Regions from separate parts of the Streptomyces sp. NPDC047043 genome, predicted to be linked through region 2. Evidence: riboswitches for the same ligand, from Rfam matches in the RefSeq annotation. Region 2 holds a riboswitch; each other region holds the start of a gene.
What was found. Region 2 has a riboswitch for cobalamin ahead of metE (5-methyltetrahydropteroyltriglutamate--homocysteine S-methyltransferase). Riboswitches for the same ligand answer to the same signal wherever they lie in the genome.

Region 1 (4,154 bases), on a different contig from region 2:
GCCCCGGCCGAGGCGACCCAATGGACCTACGCCACGCTGGCGTTGGGCTCAGCGCTCGCGCTGTTCATGTACCCGCACTCGATCACCGCGACGCTGTCCTCGAAGAGCCGTGACGTGATCCGCCGCAACACCACGATCCTGCCGCTGTACTCGCTGATGCTGGGCCTGCTCGCCCTGCTGGGCTTCATGGCGATCGCGGCCGGAGTCAAGGTCACCAACGGGCAGTTGGCGATCCCGCAGCTGTTCGAGAACATGTTCCCGAGCTGGTTCGCGGGCGTGGCCTTCGCGGCGATCGGCATCGGGGCGCTCGTCCCGGCGGCGATCATGTCGATCGCGGCCGCGAACCTCTTCACCCGCAACATCTACAAGGACTTCATCAAGCCGGACGCGACGCCGGAGCAGGAGACCAAGGTCTCCAAGCTGGTCTCGCTGCTGGTGAAGGTGGGCGCGCTGGTCTTCGTCCTGACGATGGACAAGACGGTGGCGATCAACTTCCAGCTGCTGGGCGGCATCTGGATCCTGCAGACGTTCCCGGCCCTGGTCGGCGGCCTGTTCACCCGCTGGTTCCACCGCTGGGCCCTGCTCGCGGGCTGGGCGGTCGGCATGGTCTACGGCACCCTCGCCGCGTACGGCGTCGCCTCCCCGACCAACCCGAGCCAGAAGCACTTCGGCGGCTCCAACGCGAACATTCCGGGCCTCGGCGAGATGGGCTACATCGGCCTGACGGCGTTCGTCCTGAACGTTGTCGTGACGGTCGTCCTGACCTTCGTACTGAAGGCGCTGAAGGCACCGGAGGGCGTGGACGAGACGAAGCCGGAGGACTACACGGCGGACGCGGGAGACCCCGGGGTGCAGGCGGAACTGCCGCCGGCGACCGCTGGCGCCTCTCACTAGCAGTCGCGGTGATCAGCGGGCCGCCGGGGAAATCCGGCGGCCCGTTGTCGTACCCGTCCGGCAGACTCGAGCCCATGGACATCGTGATCCGTCGGGTGGCACCCGGCGAGTACGAGGCGCTCGGTGAGATCACCGCCCGGGCCTACCTCCAGGACGGCCTCCTCACCTTCGGCGAGAGCGACTGGTATCTGGCCGAGTTGAGGGACGTCGCCAAGCGGGCGGCCGCGGCCGACGTACTCGTGGCCACACAGGGCGGCCAACTCCTCGGCGGCGTCACCTACGTCCCCTCCGGCGGCCCCATGGCGGACCTCGCGCGCCCCGGGGAGGCCGAGATACGGATGCTCGCAGTCGACCGGGCAGCCCGCGGCAGGGGCGCCGGAGAGGCCCTCGTCCGCGCCTGTGTCGACCGGGCCAGGGCCACGGACGGCTGCACCGGCATCGTCCTGTCCACCCAGCCGATCATGCACGCCGCCCACCGCATCTACGAACGCGCCGGTTTCGTCCGCGCCCCCGGGCGCGACTGGAAGCCGATGCCGGGCGTCGACTTCACGCTGATCACCTATGAGTTGACGCTCTGACACGCTCCGAAGTCGGCGGCGACACAACATATGGGGGCGCCACCCCCACCCGACACAAGATGTATGCTCATGCTCGCTGTCGCCGCAGGGGAATCCGGTGCGAATCCGGAACTGTCCCGCAACGGTGTACTCATGCGTGTTCGCACACGTACGAGCGTCAGTCCGAGGACCTGCCGACAGTGCACCCGGCCGCCGTGGCCCGGGTGCTGAGACGTCCGGGCCTCGTGGAGTGGGCCGGTGGACGCGACGCCGTGCGCGCTCGTGTGCTGCCCCCTGCCCTCCCTCAGGCCCACTGCCGAGCGAGGGAGAGCCCCACGTGACCATCGCGCCAGCCGAACCGGCTTCAGCGACCACGACCGCCCCTGTGGACGAAGACGGTCCCGGTACCGCGCTGCTGCGGACCCTGACCGAGCTGACCGCCGACCTCCCCGACGCCGACCCCGGCCGGGTCGCCGCGGCAGCGCTGCGCGGCCGGTCCGCGCACGCCGACGAGGCGGAGTTGCGCGAACTGGCCACCGAAGCGGCCGCGGGCCTCATCTCCGAGGACCCCGCGTACAGCAGGCTGGCCGCCCGGCTCCTCACCATCGGCATCGCCGCCGAGGCCGCCTCCCAGGGCGTCACGTCGTTCACGGAGTCCATCGCCGTCGGCCTTCGCGAGGGCCTCATCGCCGACCGCACCGCGGAGTTCGTCCGCGTGCACGCCGACCGCCTCGACGCCCTCGTCGATCCCCGGGCCGACGACCGCTTCGGCTACTTCGGCCTGCGCACCCTCCACAGCCGCTACCTCCTGCGGCACCCGATCACCCGCAAGGTCATCGAGACGCCCCAGCACTTCATGCTCCGGGTCGCGAGCGGCCTCGCCGAGGACACTGCGCTCGATTCCGGGACGGGCACCCGCGCGGTGGACGAAGTCGCCGCGCTCTACGGCCTGATGAGCCGCCTCGACTACCTCCCCTCCTCCCCCACCCTCTTCAACTCCGGCACCCGGCACCCCCAGATGTCGTCCTGCTACCTCCTCGACTCCCCGCTGGACGAGTTGGACTCCATCTACGACCGCTACCACCAGGTCGCCCGTCTCTCGAAGCACGCCGGCGGCATCGGCATCGCCTACTCCCGTATCCGCAGCCGCGGTTCGCTGATCCGCGGCACCAACGGGCACTCCAACGGCATCGTCCCGTTCCTGAAGACGCTCGACGCCTCGGTGGCCGCCGTGAACCAGGGCGGCCGGCGCAAGGGTGCCGCCGCCGTCTACCTGGAGACCTGGCACTCCGACATCGAGGAGTTCCTCGAGCTGCGCGACAACACGGGTGAGGACGCCCGCCGTACGCACAACCTGAACCTCGCGCACTGGATCCCGGACGAGTTCATGCGCCGGGTGAACGCCGACGAGCTGTGGTCGCTCTTCTCCCCCGCCGACGTACCGGAGTTGGTTGACCTGTGGGGTGAGGAGTTCGACGCGGCCTACCGGAAGGCCGAGGCCGAGGGTCTCGCGCGCAAGGCCATCCCCGCCCGCGATCTCTACGGCCGCATGATGCGCACCCTCGCGCAGACCGGCAACGGCTGGATGACCTTCAAGGACGCGGCCAACCGCACCGCCAACCAGACCGCCGAGCCGGGCCATGTCGTCCACTCCTCCAACCTCTGCACGGAGATCCTGGAGGTCACGGACGACGGCGAGACGGCGGTCTGCAACCTGGGCTCGGTGAACCTGGGGGCGTTCGTCCACAACGGGGACCTGGACTGGGAGCGGCTGGACGAGACCGTCCGCACCGCCGTCACCTTCCTGGACCGTGTGGTGGACATCAACTTCTACCCGACCGAGCAGGCGGGCCGGTCGAACGCGCGCTGGCGCCCGGTCGGCCTGGGCGCGATGGGTCTGCAGGACGTCTTCTTCAAACTCCGCCTGCCCTTCGACTCCCCGGAGGCGGGGGCCCTCTCCACCCGTATCGCCGAGCGCATCATGCTCGCCGCCTACGAGGCCTCCGCCGACCTCGCCGAGCGCAACGGCCCGCTGCCGGCCTGGGAGAAGACGCGTGCCGCGCGGGGTGTGCTGCACCCCGACCACTACGGCGTGGAGCCGACCTGGCCGGAGCGCTGGGCGGCGCTCCGGGAACGTATCGCCGCGGTCGGCATGCGCAACTCACTGCTCCTGGCGATCGCTCCGACCGCCACCATCGCGTCGATCGCGGGTGTGTACGAGTGCATCGAGCCACAGGTGTCGAACCTGTTCAAGCGCGAGACGCTGTCCGGTGAATTCCTGCAGGTCAACTCGTACTTGGTGAAGGACCTCAAGGAACTCGGCGTCTGGGACGCCCGCACCCGCGAGGCGCTGCGCGAAGCGAGCGGCTCGGTGCAGGACTTCACCTGGATCCCGGCCGACGTACGGGCGCTGTACCGCACGGCGTGGGAGATCCCGCAGCGCGGCCTGATCGACATGGCGGCGGCCCGTACGCCGTACCTGGACCAGTCCCAGTCCCTCAATCTGTTCCTGGAGACGCCGACCATCGGCAAGCTCTCCTCGATGTACGCGTACGCCTGGAAGCAGGGCCTGAAGACGACGTACTACCTGCGTTCCCGCCCGGCGACGCGGATCGCCCGCGCGGCCCAGGCCACTGTCCCCGTGCAGCAAGCGGCCGAACCCGACGCCGTCGCCTGCTCCCTTGAAAACCCCGAGTCCTGCGA
Region 2 (4,154 bases):
GTGTGGAAGGTCGTCAACTGGCGGGACCTGGCCCGGCGTTACGCCGCCGCGAAGGAGCGCGGCGACAGTCTGCTGCTCGCGTCGTGACGGCGTAACGCGCCGGGCCGGTGTCCCGTCAGGAGCCGGCCCGCTCCGCGCGGACCGTTCGGGCCGCGGCGACCAGGTTCTCCAAAGACGCACGGGTCTCGGGCCAGCCGCGGGTCTTCAGGCCGCAGTCGGGGTTGACCCACAGCCGTTCGGCGGGGATCGCCTCAAGTCCCTTGCGCAGCAGGGCGGCCGCCTCGGCCACGCTCGGCACCCGAGGGGAGTGGATGTCGTACACGCCCGGTCCCGCCTCGCGCGGGTAGCCGTGGGCGGCCAGTTCGCGGGCGACCTGCATGTGGGAGCGGGCCGCTTCCAGGCTGATGACGTCCGCGTCGAGCTCGTCGATCGCCTGGACGACGTCGCCGAACTCGGCGTAGCACATGTGCGTGTGGATCTGTGTGTCCGGACGCACGGCGCTCGTGGTGAGCCGGAAGGTCTCCGTGGCCCACGCCAGGTAGGCCGGGCGGTCGGCGGCCCGCAGTGGCAGCGTCTCGCGCAGTGCGGGCTCGTCCACCTGGATGACCGAAGTGCCCGCCGCCTCAAGGTCGTTGACCTCGTCGCGCAGGGCGAGGGCGACCTGCCGGGCGGTCTCCGCGAGCGGCTGGTCGTCGCGGACGAACGACCAGGCGAGCATGGTGACCGGGCCGGTGAGCATGCCCTTGACCGGGCGCGCGGTGAGGGACTGGGCGTACGTCGTCCAGCGCACCGTCATCGGATCGGGCCGGGAGATGTCGCCGGCGAGGATCGGCGGGCGGACGTAACGGGTGCCGTAGGACTGCACCCAGCCGTGCTGCGTGGCCAGACAGCCGGTGAGCTGCTCGGCGAAGTACTGCACCATGTCGTTGCGTTCGGGCTCGCCGTGCACCAGGACGTCGAGGCCGATCTTCTCCTGGAAGGCGATCACCTCGCCGATCTCCGCCCTGATGCGCTCCTCGTATCCGGCGGTGTCGATCCGTCCTGCCCTCAAGTCGGCGCGGGCCGTGCGCAGTTCGGCCGTCTGCGGGAATGATCCGATGGTCGTGGTCGGCAGGACGGGCAGACGCAGGTGGGTGCGCTGGGCGACGGCCCGTTCGGCGTACGGCCGGGAGCGGTGCGCGTCGGCGTCCGTGACGGCGGCGGCGCGGGCCCGTACGGCGGGGTCGCGGGTGATCGGCGATCCGGCGCGGGAGGCCAGGTCGGCGCGGTTCGCGGCCAGTTGGGCGGCGATGGTGTCGGTGCCGTGGGCCAGCCCGCGGGCCAGCGTGACGATCTCGGCCGTCTTCTGCCGGGCGAAGGCGAGCCAGCGGGCGATCTGCGGTTCGATGTCACGCTCGGCGCCGGCGTCGAGCGGCACATGCAGCAGGGAGCAGGAGGCGGCCACGTCGACCCGGTCGGCCAGGCCCAGGAGCGTGGCCAGCGTGGACAGGGACCTGCCCAGGTCGTTGATCCACACATTGCGGCCGTCCACGATGCCTGCGACCAGCCGCTTCCCGGACAGACCGCCGATCGCGGCGAGATCGTCCAAGTTGGCTGCCGCCGGGCCGGTGAAGTCCAGCGCCAGCCCGTCGACCGACGTCTTGGCCAGTACCGGCAAGGCCTCGCCCAGCCGGTCGAAGTAGGAGGCGACCAGCAGCTTCGGACGGTCGGTGCGGGCGCCGAGGTTGCGGTAGGCGTGGGCGACGGCAGTCAGTTCGGCCGGGGTGCGGTCCTGGACGAGGGCGGGCTCGTCCAGCTGCACCCACTCGGCGCCGGCGGCCCGCAGATCGGCGAGGACATCGGCGTAGACGGGCAGCAGCCGGTCGAGCAGCGTCAGCGGTTCGAAGTCCGCAGTGACACCCGGCGCGGGCTTGGCCAGCAGCAGATACGTGACGGGGCCGACCAGCACGGGCCTGGGCGCCAGGCCGAGGGCCAGCGCCTCCGTCAACTCGCCGACCTGCTTGGCCGAGTCGGCCGTGAACACCGTGTCCGGGCCCAACTCGGGTACCAAATAGTGGTAGTTGGTGTCGAACCACTTCGTCATCTCCAGCGGCGCCACGTTCTGCGTGCCGCGGGCCATGGCGAAGTACCCGTCGAGCGCGTCGGCCTCGACCGCGGCACGGTGGCGTGCCGGGACGGCGCCGAGCATGAGCGTGGTGTCCAGGACGTGGTCGTAGTACGAGAAGTCACCGGTCGGCACCTCGTGGACGCCGACGTCGGCCAGCTCCCGCCAGTTCGCGCGGCGCAGTTCGGCGGCCGTGCGATGGAGGGCGTCGGTGGTGACGCGGCCCTTCCAGTAGCCCTCGACCGCCTTCTTCAGCTCCCGGTTCGGGCCCTGGCGGGGGTAGCCGTACACGGTCGCCCGTGCTGCCGCGGCTGCGGACTTCGCTGTCACGAGACTCTCCTTCGCGAGCTCTGTTCGTCGAACGACCCCGGCGACGGGGTGAGGACGCGAAGGAACGGCCAACCGGCGACGGCACGCAGTCCGTGCCCGCCCGTTGTGCTCGCCGACCCGCCCTCGAGGTCACCGGAATCTCCGCGCACGAGTGGGTCGTACACGGGCAGTGGCAGGTCTTCGGACTCACGGGCACGCCTCGTGTCGTACGAAGACGTCGTGTGAAGGACGTCGTACGAGGCACCTACTGGCCGTCGCTTCCCGGGCCCGGGACATCCGGATCCAGTGCGTATGACGGCGGTCGTTCCCGCTCACCGCTGCGGGGCAGTCCCGGATTCCCACCGGGTTCCCTCTTGCGACGCGCCTGCCTGGTGGACAGGGCGAACCAGCTGCGTCATCAGCTTATACATAGGTGTGGAAGCCGCGGCCGGACTTCCGGCCCAACAGGCCCGCCTGGACCATGCGTTGGAGCAGCGGCGACGGCGCGTACAGGGGTTCCCTGAACTCCTCGTACAGCGACTCGGCGATGGCGGCGACGGTGTCCAGGCCGATCAGGTCGGCCAGTCGCAGCGGCCCCATCGGGTGGGCGCAGCCCCGCTCCATGCCGGCGTCGATGTCGGCGGCGGTGGCGAAGCCGGACTCGGCCATGCGGATCGCGGACAGCAGGTACGGCACCAGCAGTGCGTTGACGACGAAGCCGGCGCGGTCACGGGAGCGGATCGCCGTCCTGCCGAGGGTTGCCGTCACGAACTCCTCGGCCACGGCGGCCACTTCGGGACGGGTGTGCAGCGAGGTGACGACCTCGACGAGGGGCATGACCGGCACGGGGTTGAAGAAGTGCAGCCCGAGGACGCGATCGGCGCGGGACGTGGCCATGGCCAGGCGCATCACGGGAATGGCGGAGGTGTTGGTGGCCAGGATCGCCTCCGGATCCTCGACGATCTTGTCGAGGGCGGTGAACATCTCCGCCTTGACGTCGGGGTTCTCGGTGACGGCCTCGACCACGAGTTGACGGTCGGCGAGGTCTTCGAGGCTGCCGGTGAAGGCGATTCGAGCGAGGACCTCCTGTGCTTGCGGCGGGTCGAGTTTGCCGTGCCGTACGGCACGCTCCAGGGAGGCGGCCACGCGATCGCGCGCGGCCTGCGCGGCCAGGGCGTCCGCCTCGCACACGACGGTGTCCAGCCCGGCCCGGGCGCACACCTCGGCGATACCGGCCCCCATCTGTCCGCCACCGACCACGCCGACGCGCCGTATGTCCCGGCTCATGACCGGGCCTCCGGGTGCTGTACGAGGTGACGGGTGTAGGCGTCCGCGGTGAAGAAGAGCGGCAACTCCGGTTGCAGGGCCGTCCGTTCGAAGATCGCCCGAATCTCGTCGAGTGCCGCACAGGGATGCTCGGCGCCCAGGGCCGCCAGCTCGTCGTCGAGCAGCCGTAGCACCGTCTCGCGATCCACGACGCGGTGGCGCAGCCACTGCCAGATCTGCACGCGGGCCAGCTCCGCGGTCGCCGTGTCCTCCATCAGCCCGTCCAGCGCGACGGCTCCGCGCCCGTGCAGCCAGGCGTCGAGGTAGCGCAGCGCCACGGCGATGGTTGTGCGCACCCCTTCCGGCGTGGGCGGGCCGGTGAGGCGTCGTACGGCCAGCAGGTCGGCGGCGGACACCTCCACGTCGTCCCGGGTGTGCGCGATCTGGTGCGGGCGATGGCCCAGGACGCGGTCGA
Region 3 (4,154 bases), on a different contig from region 2:
CCGACGGAGCAGTCCTCCGGCGGCGCCACGCCCCCACCCGACGTGGGCTGGGTCGGGGAGCACGCGCTGCCCTGGCTCCAGCAGCCCTACTGGCATCCGCTACTGGCGTTGGCCGGGTTGATCGTGCTCAGCCTGTTGATCAGCGGCGCCGTCACCAAACTGGCGAAGATCATCCGGCGAGGAACGACGAACGTGCTACGGCGTCTGCGAGCATTGGGGGAAGGGCCGGAACCCGCGCGATCAGGTGCCGTCACCGCCGCACCCTCGGCATCCCCAGACCGATCCACGAGATGATCTCCCGCTGGATCTCGTTGTTGCCGCCGCCGAAGGTGAAGATGACCGCCGAGCGGTAGCCGCGTTCCAGTTCGCCGTGGAGGACCGCGCCCGTCGAGCCCTCCTTGAGGGCTCCCGCGGCGGCGACGATCTCCATGAGCCAGGCGTAGGCGTCCCGGCGGGCTTCGGAGCCGTAGACCTTGACCGCGGAGGCGTCCTGGGGGGTGAGGGTGCCGTTCTGGACGGCGTTCACCATCTGCCAGTTGAGGAGTTTCATCGCGTCGAGCCTGGTGTGGGTCTGGGCGAGGCGGCGGCGCACCCAGGGCAGGTCGATCACGCGGCGGCCGTCGGCGAGCTTGGTCTCCGTGGCCCAGCGCTGTACGTCCTGCAGGGCGCGGATGGCCATGGTGCCGTGGGCGGCGAGGGTGACGCGCTCGTGGTTGAGCTGGTTGGTGATCAGCCGCCAGCCCTGGTTCTCGGCGCCGACGCGGCGGGAGACGGGGACGCGGATGTTCTCGTAGTAGCTGGCCGTGGTGTCGTGGGAGGCGAGGGTGTTGATGAGGGTGCAGGAGTAGCCGGGGTCGGTGGTCGGGACGAGGAGCATGGTGATGCCCTTGTGCGGCGGGGCGTCCGGGTCGGTGCGGGTGGCCAGCCACACCCAGTCGGCGGTGTCGCCGTTGGTCGTCCAGATCTTCTGGCCGTTGACGACGTACTCGTCGCCGTCGCGGACCGCGCGCGTCTTGAGGGATGCGAGGTCGGTGCCGGCGTCGGGTTCGCTGTAGCCGATCGCGAAGTCGATCTCGCCGGAGAGGACCTTGGGCAGGAAGTAGGCCTTCTGCTCGTCCGTGCCGAACTGCATGATCGTCGGTCCGACCGTGTTCAGTGCCATGAGCGGGAGCGGTACGCCGGCCTGGGCGGCCTCGTCGAAGAAGATGAACTGCTCCATCGCTGTGAGTCCGCGCCCGCCGTACTCCTTGGGCCAGCCCACGCCGAGCCAGCCGTCCGTGCCCAGGCGCCGGATTGTCTCGCGGTAGAAGCGCTTCTGGGCTGCCGGGTCGCCGTGCCGGGCGTAGGCGTTGTCGGGCACCAACTCGGCGAAGTACGCACGCAGTTCGGTGCGCAGCCGTTGCTGCTCGGGCGTGTATTCGAGGTGCACGGCGCCTCCAGGCTCCCGGGACCGGTCCTGACGGCGCACACCGTAGAACGTGTTCCAGAAATTGGGAATGGCGCGGAGCGTCGGGGATTGGCGCGGCATACGGAAAAGGGGCCCCCGGTCGTCCGGGAGCCCCTTTCGTTGAACTGCTCAGTGCGCGGCTGAAGTGCTCAGTGCGCGACCGGAGTTGCCCGGGCCTCGGCCGGGGTTACCGACGACTTGGCCCCTTTGGGAGCCAGCAGCCGCTCCGCCAACAGCCCGAAGACCAGCCCGAAGGAGGTCCACAGGGTCGCTTGGACGGCCAGGGCCGCCAGGCGGAACTGCCACAGCAGGGTGGCCGAGAAGTCCTTCGGGACCTCGTTGAAGGAGGGCAGGAACGCGTACGCCAGCCCGACGACGAGGAGGAGGAAGGCGCCCGCGGCAATCGTCGCGTTCCAGTTGCCGAGGCGCGGCGCGAGGCGTTTGCCCAGGATCACGGTGGCGACGGCGAGCAGCACGCTGAGGGCGACCATCAGGAAGTACAGGGTGGTGCGCTTGCCGATGGTGTCGGGGTCGCCGACGGACGGCGGGTTGGCCGGGTACTTCAGGAACGGCACGACGTACACGGCGATCAGGCCGGCGGCCGCCAGGAGCAGCGCGCTCGCGCGCGGCCCGAAGCGGCCGATCCGGCCCAGCGCGAAGCAGTACGCGAGCGCGGCGATGCCGCCGAACGCGATGCCGTAGACGAGGACACCGGTGGACAGACCCGCGGTGGACTGCATCGTGCGGCTGACGGCTTCGACGCCGTGCTCGTGGGAGTGCGCCTCCTCGTAGGCGATGGCCGCGTCGACGCGCGGTTCACCCAGGAAGTAGGCGACGACGAGGGCGAGCAGGCCCGCGGCGAGTCCCGCGAGCATGCCACGCACCAGGAGGTTGCGGACGGTTGCCGAATTCATGGGCTGTGCGTGCTCCCCGGCCGTCAGTGGCAGGGGAAACCGAGCAGGTGGCGGGCGTCGTGCACCCACTCGTGGACGTTCTCTCCGCTCATCACAGAGGTGGCGCCCTGCTCGGCGCCGACGAAGTAGAGCAGGACCAGCATCAGGATGCCGAAGAAGACCGCCCAGGGGACGATCGCACCGATCGGCAGCTTCGCCGGTACGGCAGTGGGGGTGGTGGTCGGCTGAGCGACAGACTGCGCCATGGCAGGCCCTCCTGGGGAACTCGCGTCCCGTCTCGGTGGTGCACAGGACGACGGGCGGGTCTGACTCGCCCGGCCCGCACCCAGGGTGCGTGCCCGGCATTACAGTGGCGCGACCGTGCCGGATTCCCACCGGCTTCCGCTGTGCCGTCGTCAATATCGACGAGACGGTACCGCGAAGCGAAGGCGCGGCCAAGGGCGCACGGAAGGGCGGCGAGCGCCCCGGGGAACCCTTTCGCCGCCAATTCGCGGAGTGCAAAGGGATGTTGAGCACGGGAGTGGACGCATGACGAGCCGAGTGATCTTGATCTCACCCGCGATCAGCGCCGCGCTGAGACAGGCCCGCTTCGACGACGGCTGCTCCCTGGACGCGGCCGGGCTGCGGCAGGCGCAGGCCGCCGTCGGTACGGTCCCCGCGGTCGGGCGGGCCTGGTCCTCCCCCACCGTGCGCTGCCGCGAGACGGCCGGTGCGCTCGGGCTGGACGCCCTGGACGCGCCGGAGTTGGCGGGGCTGGACGCGGGGCGCTGGCGCGGGGCGACGCTGGCGGAGGTCGGCGAGCGGGATCCCGAGGGGCTGGCCCGGTGGCTGTCGGATCCCGGATCGGCGCCGCACGGCGGGGAGTCGGTGCGGGCGCTGTGCGACCGGGTGGCCGGCTGGCTGGAGACGGCCGCGCAGTCGGCGGGCGCGAGCGCGGCCGTGGTCGAGCCCGAGGTCGTACGGGCCGCGGTGGTACGGGCATTGGGCGCGCCGGAGTCGTCGTTCTGGCGCGCCGACGTCCCGCCGCTGGCCGCCGTGGAGCTCAGCGGCAGGGCGGGGCGGTGGAACGTACGGCTCGGCCGGCCGCTCGGCACCGCGGAGTGAGCGCCGGTTCACTGCGGCGCCGGGCGGATTCGCGCCCCACCGTGGGCGTCGGTTCGCCGGCTCCGGGAACGGAGCCTCGGTTCAGCGTCGTCAGGGACATCCGTGGGTGTCAGTTCAGCGTGTCGAGGAAGTCCGTGCACGCCTGGGCGCACTCCCGGCAGGCCTTCGCGCCGTCCTCGGCGCCCGGGTGCCGGTCGAAGACGTGCGCGCACTCCAGGCACACGGTGCGGCACCACTCCACCTGGATGCGCATACCGGCCTCGTCCAGGCGGTTCTGCTCGGACAGCACCCGGCACGTCGCGTCGCACACCTCCGCACACATGATGCCCTTGCGTCGTACGAGTTCCTGCTCCTCCGTGCCGTCCGGATCCACGAGGCTGGCGCGCAGCGCACACGCGCGAGCGCACTCGGTACAGGCCTGCGCGCAGGCGAAGCGGTCCTCCAGGAACTGGAAGAGCTCCTGCTGGGTCGTCGATGTCACACCGGGCGGGTAGCCGCTGCCGTTCGCGCCAAACCCGGTGTTCGCCGTGGTTGTGGCGGTGGGGCCGGGGCGGGCCGGTTCATGGCGGACGCCCCGGGTACCCGCGGGCTCATGAGTACCGCATGGATGGACATCGCCGCAGGCCGCGGCGCACTCGGGATCGGTATGGCCGTGGCGGGCGTGGTGGTCGTCGCGCTGCTGATCGGCG
Region 4 (4,154 bases), on a different contig from region 2:
ACGCCGGAGGCCTTCAGGGCGGCCAGCCCGTCCTCCCAGGCCCGCTTTCCGCCCAGCAGCCGTACGACGGCGACGTCGGCGCCGGCGAGGAGACCGGGGAGTTCCCGCTCGACGTCCACCCGGGTGGGGTTGCCGATCCGGTAGTCGGCGTCGGAAGCGGCCCGGGCCGCCAACAGATCCGTGTCGGCGGTCGACAACAACAACACTGTGCTCATGCGGGTGCTCCCGGTGGGATGAAAGGCAGTCCTTGCGGCGCGCCGGACTCGATGAGCCGCCACAGCGCGTCCGTGTCCGCGTGCTGTTCGATCAGGTCGCCGAGCCGGTCGAGCTGCTCCTCGCGCAGCGCGGCGAAGGAGGTGTCGTCGGCGGGCACGAAGCGGCGGCCCGCGGCAGCGGCCACCTCGCGCAGAAAGGCCCGCCGGAAGCCGTCCGACTCCAGCGAACCGTGCCAGTGGGTGCCCCAGGTCTGCCCGACCCGGCAGCCGTCCAGGAAGGCTTCCCCTCCGTCCATGGACGCGACCCCGTGATGGATCTCGTACCCTTCGACGCGCTCGCCGAGGGCTTCGCCGACCGGCCGGGTGAGGGTCTTCTCCCGGGCGAACCGCACCCGGACGGGAAGGACACCGAGGCCCGTCACGTCCCCCTGCCGGCTCTCGACCTCGTCCTCGATGTGCTCGCCGAGCACCTGGAAGCCGCCGCAGATGCCGAGCACGGGCCGCTGCTCGGCGGTCCTGCGCACGAGGGCCTCCGCAAGGCCGCGCTCCCGCAGCCACTCCAGCGCACGGACCGTCCCCCGCGTCCCCGGAATGACGACGAGGTCGGCATCGGCGAGCTCCTCGGGCCGGTCCACGAACCGCACCACGACACCCGGTTCGGCGGCCAGCGCGTCGACGTCCGTGAAGTTGGACATGAGCGGGATCGCACAGACGGCGACCCGCAGCACGTCCTCCCCGACGGGCGGGGCGGTGTTCGACTCCCGGACCGTGCCGCGCAGCGACACCCGCAGCCCGTCCTCCTCGTCGATGCCGAGACCGTGCCGGAAGGGCAGGACGCCGTAGGTGTGCCGCCCGGTGAGCCCGTGCAGCATGTCGAGCCCGGGCTCCAGGAGGCTGACGTCCCCCCGGAACTTGTTGACGAGGAACCCGGCGACGAGCTCCTGGTCCTCGGGCGAGAGCAGCGCGACGGTCCCGAAGAAGGACGCGAAGACACCACCACGATCGATGTCCCCGACCACGAGCACGGGCAACCGCGCATTCCGCGCGATCCCCATGTTGACGATGTCCGTCCGCCGCAGATTGATCTCGGCGGGAGAACCGGCCCCCTCACAGATCACCGCGTCATACGTGCCCCGCAATTCGGCGAGACAGTCGAGAACGGTCCCGAGCAGTTTCTGCTGCCGCCCCCCGTGATACCCCCGGGCACTCAGCTCGCCGACAGGCTTGCCCATGAGCACCACCTGACTGCTCTGCTCACCACCGGGCTTGAGCAGCACGGGATTCATCAGCGCGGTGGGCTCGATGCGACAGGCCTGCGCCTGCATGGCCTGCGCCCGCCCGATCTCGGCACCCTCGCGCGTCACGAACGAATTGAGGGACATGTTCTGCGCCTTGAAGGGCGCGACCTTGACCCCCTGCCGCACCAGCCAACGACAGATACCGGCGGTGACGACACTCTTGCCGGCATCGGAGGTGGTACCGGCAACGAGAAGACCGCCCCCGGTCATGACCTGCGTCCCTTCACGAGGCGTGCGGCGACACCGACGCCGAGCGCGAGCAGACCGACGCGCCTCGAGAGGCGTACGGCCCGCTCGATGTCCGCCACGGCGACGGTGTGCCCCTGCGCGTTGAGAACGGGCCGGTGCTCGACCCGCCCCCCGTACGACAGGGTCCCGCCGAGCCGCACCCCCAACGCCCCCGCGAACGACGCCTCCACGGGCCCGGCATTGGGGCTCGGGTGCTTCGAGGCATCCGTACGCCAGGCACGTGCCGCCCCGCGGGGATCGTCACCGGCGACCGTCGCCAGCACGGCCGTCAACCGGGCGCCGGGCCACCCGGCCAGGTCGTCCAGCCGCGCGGCCGCCCACCCGAACCGCCGGTACCGGGCCGACTTGTGACCGACCATCGCGTCGAGGGTGTTGACGGCCCGGAAGCCGAGCAGCCCCGGCACCCCGCCGACGGCCCCCCACACCAGCGCCCCCACGACGGCATCCGAGGTGTTCTCGGCAACGGACTCCACAACCGCCCTGGCGATGCCGTCGGCGTCCAGCGCCTGCGGATCCCGCCCGCACAGATGCGGCAGCCGGGCCCGGGCGGCCTCGACGTCCCCCGCCTCCAGGGCACGCCCAATGCTCCGCGCCTCACGCGCGAGCGAAGTCCCCCCGACCACGGCCCAGGTGGCGGCGGCGGTCAGCGCGACGGAGGCGGTACGGGAGGGACGTACGAGAGAAGCGGCCAGGGCACCGGCAGAGACGGCACCCCCCACGCACACGGCCGTGTGCAGCGCCCCCCACCCACGATGGTCCCGCCACAACACCTGTTCCACGGCCCCCGCGCCCCGCCCGAACGCGGCGACCGGATGCCCACGGCGCGGATCGCCGAGCAGAAGGTCACCGAGAAGTCCGGCGGCGGCGCCGTACGCGAAAACGCGATCGGCACGCATGGGCTCAGCCGGCCGTGGGGTCGGGCAGCGACCTGGTCCTGTACCTGAGGGCCTGGCTCCGCCACGAGGGCAGCCCGGCGCCTTGCGATCGCACGCATCGGCCACCGCGGTGCCCGCCCTGCGGGCGGACGACGGGGGTTCGCGGGCAGGCCCTCAAACGGCAGGCTGGCATGGCGATATGTCCTCACTCAGGGTGTCCGCGCCCTGGTTCGACGAGACCGGCGGTGAGAGTTCCTGGCTCCCGGGACTTCCTACCCCGGTGACAGTGGCGGGACCGCGCCGGACTTGCACCGGCTTCCTCTCTTGCCGCCGTAGCTGGCCTCGGCAGTCCACCACGGCCTTGGAAGGGCCGTCAACTTGCCGTTGACCTGCGACGGGAGAGTGTGCTGAGGCCCACATACGAGGGGTCGCAGTGGTCACGGAAACGCGTGGTGCCGGGACGGATCACCGTCCCGGCACCACGCGCGGAGCAACTGCGGCCCGGGGCTCAGCCCTTGGCCATGATCAGGTTGATTCCGTACGCCACCGCCGCCGCGCACCCCGCGAAGGCCACGTACGCGCCGGTGACCGCGAGGGTCGCCGAATTGCCCTGTGCCACGGCCCGTTCGCGGCGGGACAGGCCCATGACGCCCAGGGTGAACAGGGCGACGAGGCCCACGGTGACCGCGAGGCTGACGCCGAAGACGGAGCCCAGGGCTGCCCAGTCGATCTTCATGCTGCTTCTCTTCCTTCGTACCGGATGGGCGGGCTCAGACCGTCGCCGCGGGCGGGGCGGCCTGGTCGGGGGTGGCGGCCGGAGCGGGGATGGTGGCCGTCAGGTCCTCGGTCACCGTGCCCGCGGGCGGCGGGGTCACGGCGGCGATCGCCGTGGTCACCACGCCCGCCGGCTCCTCGGTCTCGTTGACGTTCGAGGCGTCTACGACCTCACGGCGGGAGATCTTCCAGATGGCCGCGCTGGAGGCGATCAGGAAGACGGCGACCACGCCGGTGCCCCAGTCGCCGAGGTCGGTCACGGACTCCGCGAGCGCGCCGACCAGGGCGGCGGCCGGCAGCGTCAGGACCCAGGCGACCAGCATCCGGGTCGCCGTCGACCAGCGGACCACACCGCCCTTGCGGCCGAGGCCCGCGCCCATCACCGAACCGGAGACCGAGTGGGTGGTGGAGAGGGAGAAGCCGAGGTGGGAGGAGGCCAGGATGACCGTGGCCGCGCTGGTCTGGGCGGCGAAGCCCTGCTGCGGCTGGAGGTCGGTCAGGCCCTTGCCCATGGTGCGGATGATGCGCCAGCCGCCGAGCCAGGTGCCGAGCGCGATGGCGAGACCGGCGGAGAGGATGACCCAGGTGGGCGGGTCGGAGTCGGGGGCGACGACGCCGCCGGCGACCAGGGCGAGGGTGATGATGCCCATCGTCTTCTGCGCGTCGTTCGTGCCGTGCGCGAGGGAGACCAGGCCGGCCGAGGCGATCTGGCCGGCGCGGTAGCCCTTCTCGGCGGCCTTGCC

Region 1: another riboswitch for cobalamin. It lies ahead of ABZ880_RS20115 (ribonucleoside-diphosphate reductase subunit alpha); the one in region 2 lies ahead of metE (5-methyltetrahydropteroyltriglutamate--homocysteine S-methyltransferase).
Region 3: another riboswitch for cobalamin. It lies ahead of ABZ880_RS24295 (CbtB-domain containing protein); the one in region 2 lies ahead of metE (5-methyltetrahydropteroyltriglutamate--homocysteine S-methyltransferase).
Region 4: another riboswitch for cobalamin. It lies ahead of ABZ880_RS37170 (cobalamin biosynthesis protein); the one in region 2 lies ahead of metE (5-methyltetrahydropteroyltriglutamate--homocysteine S-methyltransferase).

Annotation. Positions count from the first base shown of each region.
Region 1 is NZ_JBEYVO010000012.1:72,020-76,173, reverse strand. It holds gene mctP (monocarboxylate uptake permease MctP) at 1-894, shown strand, start outside; gene ABZ880_RS20120 (GNAT family N-acetyltransferase) at 969-1,472, shown strand; cobalamin riboswitch at 1,529-1,665, shown strand; gene ABZ880_RS20115 (ribonucleoside-diphosphate reductase subunit alpha) at 1,789-4,154, shown strand, end outside.
Region 2 is NZ_JBEYVO010000001.1:178,574-182,727, reverse strand. It holds partial or broken gene ABZ880_RS00835 (superoxide dismutase) at 1-87, shown strand, start outside; gene metE (5-methyltetrahydropteroyltriglutamate--homocysteine S-methyltransferase) at 116-2,434, opposite strand; cobalamin riboswitch at 2,588-2,839, opposite strand; gene ABZ880_RS00825 (3-hydroxybutyryl-CoA dehydrogenase) at 2,837-3,700, opposite strand; partial or broken gene aceB (malate synthase A) at 3,697-4,154, opposite strand, start outside.
Region 3 is NZ_JBEYVO010000015.1:131,715-135,868, forward strand. It holds gene ABZ880_RS24280 (patatin-like protein) at 1-294, shown strand, start outside; gene ABZ880_RS24285 (acyl-CoA dehydrogenase family protein) at 251-1,429, opposite strand; gene ABZ880_RS24290 (CbtA family protein) at 1,597-2,361, opposite strand; gene ABZ880_RS24295 (CbtB-domain containing protein) at 2,385-2,606, opposite strand; cobalamin riboswitch at 2,642-2,790, opposite strand; gene ABZ880_RS24300 (histidine phosphatase family protein) at 2,890-3,465, shown strand; gene ABZ880_RS24305 (ferredoxin) at 3,575-3,946, opposite strand; gene ABZ880_RS24310 (DUF6479 family protein) at 4,058-4,154, shown strand, end outside.
Region 4 is NZ_JBEYVO010000028.1:117,216-121,369, forward strand. It holds gene cobN (cobaltochelatase subunit CobN) at 1-215, opposite strand, end outside; gene ABZ880_RS37165 (cobyric acid synthase) at 212-1,723, opposite strand; gene ABZ880_RS37170 (cobalamin biosynthesis protein) at 1,720-2,658, opposite strand; cobalamin riboswitch at 2,866-3,008, opposite strand; gene ABZ880_RS37175 (hypothetical protein) at 3,146-3,373, opposite strand; gene ABZ880_RS37180 (inorganic phosphate transporter) at 3,408-4,154, opposite strand, start outside.